4 regions of the Rhodococcus sp. P4_F5 genome follow, and region 1 is predicted to be linked to each of the others. Evidence: riboswitches for the same ligand, from Rfam matches in the RefSeq annotation. Region 1 holds a riboswitch; each other region holds the start of a gene.
What was found. Region 1 has a riboswitch for cobalamin ahead of AC1DU4_RS15195 (ABC transporter substrate-binding protein). Riboswitches for the same ligand answer to the same signal wherever they lie in the genome.

Region 2: it holds a riboswitch for cobalamin, as region 1 does, so the genes downstream of both, AC1DU4_RS05565 ((2Fe-2S) ferredoxin domain-containing protein) here and AC1DU4_RS15195 (ABC transporter substrate-binding protein) in region 1, are expected to answer to the same signal.
Region 3: it holds a riboswitch for cobalamin, as region 1 does, so the genes downstream of both, cobN (cobaltochelatase subunit CobN) here and AC1DU4_RS15195 (ABC transporter substrate-binding protein) in region 1, are expected to answer to the same signal.
Region 4: it holds a riboswitch for cobalamin, as region 1 does, so the genes downstream of both, AC1DU4_RS03265 (CbtB domain-containing protein) here and AC1DU4_RS15195 (ABC transporter substrate-binding protein) in region 1, are expected to answer to the same signal.

Annotation. Positions count from the first base shown of each region.
Region 1 is NZ_JBFUJP010000034.1:48,683-51,882, forward strand. Features, by position in the region: gene AC1DU4_RS15190 (galactan 5-O-arabinofuranosyltransferase) at 1-1,081, shown strand, start outside; cobalamin riboswitch at 1,081-1,267, shown strand; gene AC1DU4_RS15195 (ABC transporter substrate-binding protein) at 1,298-2,308, shown strand; gene AC1DU4_RS15200 (FecCD family ABC transporter permease) at 2,305-3,200, shown strand, end outside.
Region 2 is NZ_JBFUJP010000007.1:3,920-7,119, reverse strand. Features, by position in the region: gene AC1DU4_RS05575 (YifB family Mg chelatase-like AAA ATPase) at 1-437, shown strand, start outside; gene dprA (DNA-processing protein DprA) at 434-1,549, shown strand; cobalamin riboswitch at 1,573-1,723, shown strand; gene AC1DU4_RS05565 ((2Fe-2S) ferredoxin domain-containing protein) at 1,751-2,521, shown strand; gene AC1DU4_RS05560 (AraC family transcriptional regulator) at 2,528-3,200, opposite strand, start outside.
Region 3 is NZ_JBFUJP010000013.1:51,832-55,031, reverse strand. Features, by position in the region: gene cobN (cobaltochelatase subunit CobN) at 1-1,246, opposite strand, end outside; adenosylcobalamin (AdoCbl) riboswitch at 1,289-1,379, opposite strand; gene cobG (precorrin-3B synthase) at 1,426-2,595, shown strand; gene AC1DU4_RS08450 (precorrin-8X methylmutase) at 2,615-3,200, shown strand, end outside.
Region 4 is NZ_JBFUJP010000003.1:92,262-95,461, reverse strand. Features, by position in the region: gene AC1DU4_RS03270 (TerD family protein) at 1-1,185, shown strand, start outside; cobalamin riboswitch at 1,230-1,355, shown strand; gene AC1DU4_RS03265 (CbtB domain-containing protein) at 1,383-1,577, shown strand; gene AC1DU4_RS03260 (CbtA family protein) at 1,568-2,416, shown strand; gene AC1DU4_RS03255 (DsbA family oxidoreductase) at 2,548-3,200, opposite strand, start outside.

The sequences.
Region 1 (3,200 bases):
GGTGATGGCCCTGGTCGCGGCGGGCCTCGCGGTCCGCGCGCAGGGATCGTGGCGGGCGGCCCTCGGCCCGCTGGTGCGCCTGGCCGCGGCCGGAGTGATCTCCGGCCTGATCGCGCTGATCGTGTGGCTGCCGTTCCTCAGCGCGCTGCGCACCGGCACGCTGTCGGGCACCGGCTCCGCCACCCACTACCTGCCCGAGGCCGGCGCGGACCTGCCGCTGCCGATGTTCGACGGCGACCTGACCGGGGCGCTGTGCCTGCTCGGCACGGTGTGGCTGGCCGGTCGCGCCGCCTCGTCGCGGCGCGCGCAGGCGCTGGGCCTCGGCGTGGTCGCGGCGTACCTGTGGGTCCTGATGTCGATGGCGGCGACGGCGGTCGGCACCACCCTGCTGTCCTTCCGGCTCGAGCCGGTGCTCATCGTGTTGCTCGGCGCCGCAGGTGTTTTCGGCTTCGTCGACTTCGCCCGCTGGCTGATCCTCGCGACCAGCGAGAACCCCCGGGTCAAGGCCGCGGTGGTGGCGGTGGGCGCGCTCGGCGCGCTCGCGTTCGCCCAGTCCATCCCGCACCTGCTGGCGCCGGAGATCACCATCGCCTACACCGACACGGACGGCGACGGGGTGCGCGCGGACCAGCGTCCGCCGGGCGCCGCCGCCTACTACGCGGCGGTGGACGAGGCGATCCAGGCGCAGCGCCCCGGCCCGCGGTCCGACACCGTGGTGCTCACCGCCGACACCAGCTTCCTGAGCTTCTACCCGTATTTCGGGTTCCAGGGGCTCACCTCGCACTACGCAAACCCGTTGGCGCAGTTCGACAGGCGGGCCGCCTACATCGAGTCCTGGACGGAACTGCAGACCCCCGACGAGCTGATCGAGGCGATGGACGCGACCGGCCTGCGGGGCCCCGACACGTTCGTCTTCCGCCAGTCCGACGACGGGTACACCCTGCGCCTCGCGGAGGACGTGTACCCGAACGACCCGAACGTGCGCCGCTACACCGTGACGTTCCCGGAGAAGCTGTTCGAGGACCCGCGGTTCTCGGTCACCGAGGCCGGGCCTTTCGTGGTGGTCACCCGCGTCGGTTAGGGTCCACTTGTTGTCACGGTGTTCGGGAAGTCCGGTGTGAAACCGGCGCGGTACTCGCCACTGTGAGCAGGTACGTCGACCGCTTGGGGCTCGAGCTCCGACCACTGGGTGCGCAGGCATCTGGGAAGGTGCGGTCGCCGGTCATCCCTGCGAAGCCAGGAGACCGGCCGTGACGCAGCCCTGATGTTTTCCACGAGTCATGGAAGGCGGGTCGCTTTGCGCACCCTCGTTTCGTCGCGAGCTCGCTCGCGTATCTCCCCCCGGGTCATCTCCTCCGCGGCACTGTCGATCGCTGCCGCCCTCACCCTGTCCGCGTGTGGCGGGTCGTCGGACTCCGACGGCGACACCGCTGCGATCTCCCTGCAGAGCTGCGGTCGCACAGTCACCCTCGCCGGACCCGCCGAGCGCGGCGTCACCCTCAACCAGGGCGCCACCGAAACGGCGCTGTCGATCGGCGCCCAGGACCGGATGGCCGGCACGGCCTACCTCGACGACACCATCGCACCGCAGTGGGCCTCCGCCTACGCGCAGGTCCCGTCGCTCGACGAGAAGGACTACCCGAGCCGCGAGGCCCTGCTCGAGGTCAAGCCCGACCTGGTGCTCGCGTCGTACTCGAGCGCGTTCGACGACAAGGCCGTCGGCTCGCACGAGTCGTTCGACGCCCTCGGTGTCGCCACCTACGTCTCCCCGTTCGGCTGCAAGGACAAGTCGACCCGTCCCGCCGTGTCCTGGGATTCGATCGGCACCGAGGTCACCGACTACGGGACCCTGTTCGGCCGCGAGTCCGAGGCCGACGCCGTCGTCGCGCAGATGCGCGAGACCCTCAGCGGCATCGAGGCCGCGGCGCCCGCGAAGGGCAAGAGCATCTTCTGGTACGACAGCAACACCGACACCCCGTACGTCGGCGGCAACGCCGGCGGACCTCAGCTGATCATCGATGCGGTCGGCGGGACCAACGTCTTCGCGAACGCCGACGGCGCGTGGCTCGACGGCAGCTGGGAGACGGTGCTGGCCGCGAATCCCGACGTCATCGTCCTCGCCGACGCGTCGTGGGACACGGCCGAGGAGAAGAAGAACTACATGCGGAGCGACCCGGCCCTGAAGGACCTGAAGGCCGTGCGGGACGACGCGTTCGTCGTGGTCCCGTTCTCGGCGAGCACGCCGGGACCGCGCACCATCGAGGGCGCGAGCCTGGTCGCCGAGCAGCTGGGCGGCAACGGGGCATGAGTCCGACGACCCGGGTGCCGGCCCGGGTAGCCGCGGCGACCAGCACCGGCTGGTCGGTGATCCTGGTCGCGCTGCTCGTGGTGAGCTGCGCGGCCGGGGTCGCGATCGGCGCGGCCGACCTGTCGATCGGCACAGTCGTCGAGTCGATCGCCGGACGCCTCGGCATCGGCCCGGGCACTGACCTGCTCACCACCCACATCGTCGTGGACCTGCGGATGCCACGGGTACTGGCGGCCGCGGCGATCGGCGCGGGACTCGCCCTGTGCGGCGCGGTGCTGCAGTCGCTGACCGGCAACCAGCTGGCCGACCCCTACCTGCTCGGCATGTCCGGGGGCGCGTCGTTGGGTGCGGTCCTGGCGTTGACGACCGGCGCGAGTGCGGTGGGCGCCTTGGGATTCGGCGCCGTCTCGTCCGCAGCATTCCTCGGTGCCCTCGGGAGCCTGCTGCTGGTGTTCGTCATCGCGACGTCCCGGTCCGGGGCGCTGCTGCCCGGTCGACTCGTCCTCGCCGGTATCGCGGTGGGGCAGTTGGCCGCGGCGCTGACGTCGGCGTTGGTGCTGTTCGGCGACCGCGACTCCGCCCACCGGGTGCTGAACTGGACTCTCGGCTCGGTGGCCGGCGTGCGCTGGTCGGGTCTGGTCGGCATCCTCGTCGTCGTCGCCGCGACGATGACGATCTTCCTGGCCTACAGCCGGGTACTGGACTCGTTCGCGTTCGGTGAGCGTGCCGCCGCGAGCCTCGGCACCAACGTCGAGCGGTCGCGTTGGGTGCTGTACGTGGTGGCGTCGCTGTGCACGGCGGCGCTGGTGGCGCAGGCCGGCATCATCGGCTTCGTCGGACTCGTGGTGCCGCACGCGGCCCGGATGCTCGTCGGGCCGCTGCACGCGCGCCT
Region 2 (3,200 bases), on a different contig from region 1:
CCCCGACCGTCCGCCGGCGCTACCTCGGCAAGCTGTCGGGGCCGTTGCTGGACCGGGTGGACCTGCGGGTGCGGATGCGCGAGCTGTCCGTCGGGGCGCTCAACGGCGACGCCGCGGAGTCCACCGCGTCGGTGCGCGAGCGGGTGTCGACCGCACGCGCCGCCGCCGTCGCGCGCTGGCAGGAGTTCGGGTGGCGCACCAACGCCGAGGTGCCCGGTCCCGCCCTGCGGCAACGCTTTCGGCTGTCCCGGCGGGCCCTCGTGCCGCTCGAACGGGGGCTGCGGGAGGGTCAGATCACCGCCCGCGGCGCGGACCGCGCGCTGCGGGTGGCGTGGACGCTGTCCGACCTGGAGGGACTGCCGGTGCCGGGCGAGGACGAGGTGGGCCTGGCGCTGGGCTTCCGGGAGCTGGGCTTCAAGGATCGGAGCGGCGCGTGAACACCAGGGCGGCGGCCTGGGCGTACCTGTCCCAGGTGGCGCAGGGGCCGTGCGCGCCGCTGGTGGAACTGGTGCGGGCGGTCGGCCCCGAGGAGGCCGCGCGGGCCGTGCGCGGGGCGCAACTGCCGGAGGTGTTGCGCGCCCGGACGCAGGCGCGCCGGCACCTGGACACGGCCGAGCGGGACCTCGCGCTGGTCGAGCGGCTCGGCGGCCGACTTCTGACCCCCGACGACGAGGACTGGCCGGAGTGGAAGCTGCTCGCCTTCGACGGGGTCGAGCCCCGGGCGGACCGGGAGTCGGCGCCGCCGCTGGCGCTGTGGGTGCTCGGCGGCGGTTCGGTGGCGGGGCTGACCGAACGCGCGGTCGCGGTGGTGGGGACCCGGGCGGCCAGCGGCTACGGCGAGCACGCGACGAGTCAGTTCGTCGACGACCTGGCGGGGGAGGGCTGGACCGTGGTCTCCGGGGCGGCCTACGGCATCGACGGCGCCGCGCACCGGGCGGCGCTGGCGGCGGGCACGCCGACCGTGGCGGTGCTGGCCTGCGGGGTGGACCGGGCCTACCCCGCGGGCCACGGGCGGCTGCTGCGGGAGATCGCGAAGGAGGGCCTGGTGGTCAGCGAGTACGCGCCCGGTACGCCGCCGGCCCGGTACCGGTTCCTGGCGCGGAACCGGCTGGTCGCGGCGCTGGCGAACGCGGTCCTGGTGGTCGAGGCCGGTGCCCGCAGCGGGGCCCGCAACACCGCCGCCTGGGCCGCGCGCCTGGGCCGGCCGGTCCTGGCGGTGCCGGGGCCGGTGACCTCCGCCGCGTCGGTGGGCTGTCACCGGATGATCCGGGACGGCGAGGCCCGGCTGGCGGCGCGGGCGGCGGACGTCGCCGAGGCGGCCGGGCCGATCGAGGTGGGGGAGCCGGAGTCCGGTCCGGCGCGCCGGCTGGACGGGCTGTCGGCAAGGGCGGCGCAGGTGTACGAAGCGTTCCCGGCGTCGGGTTCGGTTGGGGTGCGGGAACTCTCGGAGGGGTCGGGGTTGCCACTGAACTCGGTGCGGGGCGCGTTGCCGGTGTTGGAGATGAGCGGGTTGATCGACTCGGACGAGACGGGTTGGTTCCGGCGGTGAGGCGAAACGGTCGCGGGGACGGGCGGATTCGGGCGGACGTGGGTGCGATAGCCTGCAGCGGTCATGATCGTCGAGGTCATGGGAAGCCGGTGCGAATCCGGCGCGGTCCCGCCACTGTGAGTGCCTCCCCGCGGGAGGCACGTAGCCAGATACCACCCTCGTCGACGCTCGATCACGCCACGAGGATGGACCGATCACACGATGAATGTTGCAGGCGGAGCCCTGTCCGCGCCACGAGCAGAGCGCGCGGACCGCCGCGGCCGGCGGACCGTGCTGGTGCTGCGGCCGACGGTCAGCGGGGTCGACGAGAAGTCCGCGGAGCGGCTGCTGCGCGAGGTGCGCGGCCACCGGGACGGCGACGTCACCCTGGCCTACCTCGACGCGGCCACCCCGACGCTGCACGACGCCCTCGACGCGGCCGTCGCCGACGGCCTGGGCGCGGTGCTGCTGCTGCCGGTGGCGGTCCCGCGCGACCGCTACCTGATCACCTGGACGCAGAGGGCCGTCGCGAACTGGCGCGAGACGCGCGCCGGCGCCGACCTCCTGGTCACCTTCGGCGAGGACACCGGCGCCGAGACCGCCGTCGCCGCGGCAGTGGCGTCGGCCTGCGACGGTGCGGGATCGGCCGTCACGGCGAGCCCCGCCTCGTACCGCAGCCCCGCCTGGTCGGAGATCGAACCGCACCGCGACCACGTGCTGGTGTGCAAGGGGCCCCGGTGCATGGCCTACGGCGCCGGGCCGGTGCACCGCGCGCTGACCGCGGCCGCGAAGGCGGCGCCGCAGCCCGCACTGATGGTGACCGCGTCTGGCTGCCTGAGCCCGTGCAACCTGGGGCCGCTGGTGGTCGTCTACCCCCGCGGGGAGTGGTTCGCCGGGCTCGACCCGGACGACGCCGAGACCCTGGTGGCGGACCTGGTGTGCGGGACGGACGAACTCACGGGCAAGCGGGTTCGCGGGGGTTTCGACGACTGACGGCGCTCACCGAGGTCCGGAGCCCTCGCGGGGGCTGATCTGGACGGCGCGCCACTCGCTTGGTGTCTGATCGAACTGGCTTCGAAACCACCTCGTGAAGCTGCCGGGGGTGGAGAACCCCAGCAGCAGGGCGACCTCGGTCAGCGAGTACCGCGGGTTCGTCACGAACCGTTCGGCGAACGAGATGCGCACCGAGTTGAGCACCGAGGTGAACGTCTCGCCGGACGCCGCGAGCTGCCGGTGCACGGTCCGCCGGTCCACCCCGAGGCTCCGGGCGACCTGCTCGACGGAACAGCGGCCGGTGGGCAACAGGACCTCGATCAGCTCGCGGGTCCGGTCCAACGCCGTCGTCTCCGTGGAGGCGGGGAGCCCGTCCAGGAGTTGCCGGGCGTAGGGCCGCAGCAGCTCGTCGGACAGCTGGTTCGGGGCATTGAGATCGTTGGCGTAGAACACGATGCCCGTGGTCTCGTACTCGAATTCCACCGTGTTGCCGAATATTCGGCGATACGTGCTGGTGTCTGCCGGCGCGGGATGCGTGAAACCGACCGTGACGGGCTGCCAGCGGGAGCCGAGGAAGCCGCGAAGGATCTGATGGGTCGCGCCGACGGCGAGCTCGATCGACTGACGGGAGTCGACGGTCTCGCCGAGGTCCAGGCCGATCCGTAGCGTGGCCAGTCCG
Region 3 (3,200 bases), on a different contig from region 1:
GGATCGGGTTGCCCTCGAGCTGCTCGGCGGTCAGCCAGTCCGGGTCCTGACCGCCCGCCGCGATCAGCGCGTGGATCAGCGCGTCGCCGTCCCCGGCCGCCAGCCCCGGCAGTGCGTCCTCGCCGTCGAGCGGGCCGAGATCGTAACCGGCGTCACGCATCTGCGTGAGCAGCGCGATCGCGCTGGCAGGGGTGTCCAGGCCGACGGCGTTGCCGATCCGGGCGTGCTTGGTCGGGTAGGCCGACAGCATCAGCGCGATCCGCTTGTCCGCGACCGGGATGTGCCGCAGCCGGGCGTGGCGTACCGCGATGCCGGCCACCCGGGCCGCGCGCTCGGGGTCGGGGACGTAGCTGGTCAGGCCGTCGGCGTCGATCTCCTTGAACGAGAACGGCACCGTGATCAGCCGCCCGTCGAACTCGGGCACGGCGACCTGGGTCGCGACGTCCATCGGCGAGAGGCCGTCGTCGTTGGCCTCCCAGGTCTCACGACTGCTGGTCAGGCACAGGCCCTGCAGGATCGGCACGTCCAGCGCCGCGAGTTCGGTGACGTCCCAGGCCTCGTCGTCGCCGCCCGCGGTGGCGCCCGCGGGCCGGGTGCCGCCGGCGGCCAGCACGGTCACGACCATCGCGTCGGCCGCGCGCAGGGCGTCGAGCAACTCCGGCTCCGCGGTGCGCAGCGAGGCACAGAAGATCGGCAGCGCCCGGGCGCCGCGGTCCTCGATCGCCCGGCACAGCGCCTCGACGTATGCGGTGTTCCCGGCCAGGTGCTGCGCGCGGTAGTAGAGCACCGCGACGGTCGCGTCGGCCTCCGGCACGGCGGACGGCCGATCCAGGTGACCCCAGGTGGGGGTGTGCGTGGGCGCGTCGAACCCGAGGCCCGTCAGCAGCACCGTGTCGGAGAGGAAGTTGGACAGCTGCAGCAGGTTCTCCGACCCGCCCTCCGCGAGGTAGGCGTGGGCCTCCGCGGCGACGCCGCCGGGCACCGTGGACAGCTCCATCAGCTCGGCGTCCGGGGCCAGCTCGCCGCCGAGCACGACGGTCGGCAGGCCCGCCGCGAGCACCGCGTCCAGGCCCTCCTCCCAGGCGCGCTTGCCGCCGAGGATCCGCACCACCACCAGGTCGACGCCGTCGAGCAGGGCGGGCAGGTCGTCGACGAGCAGCCGGGCGGGGTTGGCCCAGCGGTAGTCGGCGCCGCTGGAACGGGCACTGAGCAGGTCGGTGTCGGACGTCGACAACAGCAGGATCACGGGTGAGGCCTCCTCGGGGTCTCGCGCCCCATTGGTTCCGGACGGCAGCACACGAGTGTCTGACTCCCCGGCCGTGCCGGGTCACAGTGGCGCGACCGCACCGGATTCACACCGGTTTCCTCGTGAGCTGTCGCAAGCGCCGCTGAGCCTACCGGTGCGCGGAACGTAACCTGGAGACGATGTCCGCGAACCCGAATTCCCCCCGACCGGCCACCGGCGACCGGTCCCGCCCCGACGCCTGCCCGGGCGCCCTGCAGGTGCACCAGGCCGCCGACGGCGCGCTGGCCCGGGTGCGGCTGCCCGGCGGCGCGTTGACCGCCGCGCAGTTGCAGACGCTCGCCACCGCGGCCCACGACCTCGCCGGCGGCGAGCTCGAGCTCACCTCCCGCGGCAACATCCAGCTGCGGGCCGTGACCGACCCGGCCGCGTTCGCGGACCGGCTCGCCGAAGCCGGGCTGTTGCCCTCGCCCAGCCACGAGCGGGTGCGCAACATCCTGGCCAGCCCCCTCTCCGGACGGATCGGCGGGCGGGTGGACGTGCGCGGCTGGGTCCAGGACCTCGACCGCGGGTTGTGCGCCGATCCCGCGCTGGCCGCGCTGCCGGGACGGGTGATGTTCTCCCTCGACGACGGCCGCGGCGACGTCTCCGGGCTGTCGGCGGACCTGGGCCTGCACGCCGTCGGGGCCGACGAGGTGGCGCTGGTGCTGGCGGGCCGCGACCACGGCGCCCGGATCCCCGCGGCCGACGGCGTCGAGGTGCTCCTCGCCGCCGCGCGCCTGCTGCTCGAGATCCGCGAGGACCAGTGGCGCCTGCACGAGATCGACGGCGGCGTAGAGCGTCTGCTGAGCGGGCTGGGCCTGAGCGCCGGGACCGCCGACACCGTCGACCTGCCCGCGGTGGGCACCGGGCCCATCGGCTGGCTCGACCACGGCGACGGCGCGGTGACCCTCGCCGCCGGGCTCGCGCTCGGCACCATGAGCGCCCGGGTCGCGGAGTTCCTGGCGGCGGTGGACAAGCCGCTCGTCGTCACGCCCTGGCGTTCGGTGCTGGTCTGCGACCTAGACGACTGGACGGCCGAGCAGGTGGTGCGGGTGCTCGCGCCGATGGGCCTGATTTTCGACGAGAACTCGCCGTGGCTGCAGGTCAGCGCGTGCACGGGGCGTCCGGGATGCGGCAAGGCGCTGGCCGACGTGCGGGCCGACCTGGGCGCGGCGCTGGCGGCCGGCGAGATCGGCGAGGGCCGTCAGCACTGGGCGGGCTGCGAGCGAAAGTGCGGCCGACCGCGCGGCGAGGTTACCGACGTGGTGGCCACCGGCGACGGCTACCGGGTGGATCGGCCGTCGTCCTGAAGCCACTATCGTGGTCCGCATGACCGACTACATCCGCGACGGGGCAGAGATCTACCGTCAGTCCTTCGCCACGATCCGCGCCGAGGCTGACCTGACCCGGTTCCCCGCGGACGTCTCGCAGACGGTGGTGCGGATGATCCACGCCTGCGGCCAGGTCGACCTCGTCGACGACGTCGCCTTCTCCCCCGGTGTGGTCTCCGCCGCGCGTGCCGCGTTGCGCGCCGGCGCCCCGATCCTCTGCGACGCGACGATGGTGGCCTCCGGAGTCACCCGAAAGCGCTTGCCCGCCAACAACGAAGTGCTCTGCCTGCTGGCGGACCCGCGGGTCCCGGTGATCGCGGAGCAGCTGGGCAACACCCGCTCCGCCGCGGCGCTGGAGCTGTGGGGCCCGAAGCTCGAGGGCGCGGTGGTCGCGATCGGCAACGCACCGACCGCGCTGTTCCACCTCCTCGACATGATCGACCAGGGCGCGCCCCGTCCGGCGGCGATCATCGGCTGCCCGGTCGGCTTCATCGGCGCGGCCGAGTCCAAGGAGGACCTGATCGCGCGCAGCGGCGAGACCGAGTACCTCGTGGTCCGCGGCCGCCGCGGTGGCAGCGCGATCA
Region 4 (3,200 bases), on a different contig from region 1:
ACCCTGACCGTCGACGACGTCGTTGTCTCACTCGCGCTCACCGCCGCCGCCGACCTGTCCGCGCTGCTGGTCACCGCGCAGGGCAAGGTCCGCTCGGACCAGGACTTCGTCTTCTTCAACCAGCCGACCGGTCCGGGCGTGCGCCTGCAGCCGGGTGTGCCCGGTCAGTCCGCCGAGCTCGCGGTCTCGCTCGGCGCGGTGCCGGCGGACGTCGAGCAGGTGCGCGCGGTGATCACCCTCGACGACCCCACCGGCAGCTTCGGCCGGTTCGCCGCCCCGACGGCGCGGGTCGCCGACACCGCGGGAAACATGCTGTACGAGTACCGGATCGACGGCCTGGACAGCGAGTCGATCGTCATTGCGCTCGAGCTGTACCGCCGCCAGGGTGGTTGGAAGGTGCGGGCGGTGGGCCAGGGCTACGCCGGGGGCTTCGCGGCGCTGGTCACCGACCACGGGGTGTCGGTCGACGACGAGCCGGCCCCCACCCCCGCTGCACCGCCGGCTCCCCCGGCGCCGCCCGCGGCACCTGCGGCACCTGCGGCACCCGCGGCACCCGCGCCACCTGCGGCACCTGCGGCACCTGCGGAGGTCAGCCTGACCAAGAGCAGGCCCGTCAGCCTGACCAAGGGCCAGAAGGTCACCCTGAAGAAGGACGGCGGTGTCGCACTCACCCAGATCCGGATGGGCCTGGGCTGGGATCCCGTCGTCACCCGCGGCCGGTTCGGCGCGCGCCAGGCGAACATCGACCTCGACGCCTCCGCGCTGCTGTTCGCCGGCACCGAGTTGGCCGAGGTCGTCTACTTCGGGAAGCTGAAGTCCACCGACAACTCGATCGTCCACTCCGGCGACAACCTCACCGGCGACGGTGACGGTGACGACGAGGTGATCGCGGTGGACCTGAGCGCCGTCTCCGCCCGGGTGACCACGATCGTCTTCGTCGTGACCTCGTTCCGGGGGCAGACGTTCGAGCAGGTCGACAACGCGTTCTGCCGGCTCGTCGACGCCACGATCCAGGCCGAGCTCGCGCGGTTCACGCTGAAGGGCGGCATGCCGTTCACCGCCATGGTGATGGCCAAGGTTTACCGGCAGGCAGGTGGCTGGAAACTGCAGGCCGTCGGGGAGGGTGTCGACGCGAAGACGCCGCAGAAGGCCGCCAAGCACCTCCACCCCTTCCTCGGCGACTGACCCTCGCCCTTCGGGGACCCGATTGACACGACTTCGCATCAGGTGCGAAAGTCTGCGGGTAATGCGATGGTGGACGGGAATCCGGTGCAAGTCCGGAGCGGTCGCGCCACTGTGATCGAGGCGTTCGTCAGCCTCGACAGCCAGACACCGTCATCATCGCCAGGATTTTTTAGGGACGCGAAATCCCAGGAGGAACCATGGCTTACGTTCACGCCCCCAGCAGGGCAACCGATTCCATCGGCATCGCGATGATCATCGCGGGCGTCGTACTGCTCGCGATGTTGACGCTGTACCTGGTCGGTTTCGACCAGGGCGCGGTCTCTCGCACCGGCATGTACATGCACGAGCTGATGCACGACGGTCGCCACCTGCTGGGCCTGCCGTGCCACTGACCGAGTCCTTCAAGAACCTCCTCATCCGCGGGCTGCTGGCCGGCCTCGTCGCCGGGCTGCTGGCCGGTGCCGTCGCGTTCGTGATCGGCGAGCCGCACGTCAACGCGGCCATCGCCATCGAGGAGTCGGCATCCGCGGCCGCCGAGGCCGAGCCGTCCGCGGCCGAGGCCCACGAACACGCCACTTCCGAGGCCCACGAGCACCCCGCCCCGGGCGCCGCGGCCACCGCGGCCGAGACCGACGCGGCCCACTCGCACGGCGAGGACGCGCTGGTCAGCCGGGACGGGCAGCGGGCGGGCCTGTTCCTGGCCACCGCGCTCGCCGGCCTCGCCCTCGGCGCCATCTACGCCTCGGTGACCTACTACGCGCGGCGCGCGAGCACGCTGTCCGCACCCGTGCTCGCGTTGGCGCTGGCCGGGCTGGGGTGGCTCGCGATCGAGGCCGTGCCGTTCTTCAAGTACCCGGCGAACCCGCCCGCGGTGGGCGACCCGGACACCATCGACAAGCGGACGCTGCTGTGGCTGGCATCGGTGGTCCTCGGGCTGCTGGCCGTCGCCGTCGCCGCGTACGCCGCCAGGATCGTGGCGGCCAACGACTTCCTGACGGTCCGGATCGCGGCCCCGCTGCTCGCGTTCCTGGTGGTCGTCGGCGTCGGCTACCTGGCGCTGCCCGACGTCGACGAGGTGGGCAGCGACTTCCCGGCCTCCCTGCTCTGGGAGTTCCGGATCTCCTCGCTCACAGTCCAGGCCACGCTGTGGCTGGCGCTCGGGCTGGGCTTCGCCTTCCTCACCGAACGCGCCGCCCGTACGCGCTCAGCGGTCGCCGTCGCCGGTCGCTGACCCCCACCGCGCAACGCAACACCGACCCGCAACACCGACCCGCAACACCGACCCGCAACACCGACCGAATGTCGCATTCGTTCAGCTGAGGTGAACGAATGCGACATTCGGTCAGGCGTAGGGGTGGCCGCTCAGACCGCGCAGGTGTCGTCGGTGCAGGCGCCACCGTCACCGTCGACTGTGACGATCGCGCCGGACTGGGCGAACGCCTGCTCGAGCAGTTGGGTGAACACCTCGACGGGCTGCGCCCCCGAGACACCGATCGCCCGGTTCACCGCGAAGAACGGCACGCCGTTGATCCCGAGCCGCTGGGCCTCCTCGGTCTCGGCCCGCACCTGATCGGCGGCGGTGTCGGTCTCCAGGGCCGCCCGGATCTCGTCGGCGTCCAGACCCACCTCGGCGGCGATGGCGACCAGTTCCTCGCGGTCGTCCACCACCCGGCCCTGTGTGAAGTGCGCCCGGAACAACGCCTCCATCACCTCGTCGGTGCGGTCGCCGGCCAGGTGGACCAGCCGGTGCGCGTCGAAGGTGTTGGCGGAAATCGCGATGTCGAAGTCCATCACCAGGCCGTCCTCGGCCGCGACGGCGGTGACGCGGGCCGCCAGCTGCTGCGCCTCGGCCGCGGACAGGCCCTTGCGCGCGGCGACCTCGTCGATGTTGCTGATCCGTGCGCCGACCGGGCGGTCGGGCAGGAGCTGGTACGAGCGCCACTGCACCCGGACCTGGTCACGGTGCTCGAACTTCTCGAGGGCGGCGGCAAAGCGGCGCTTGCCGATGTAGCACC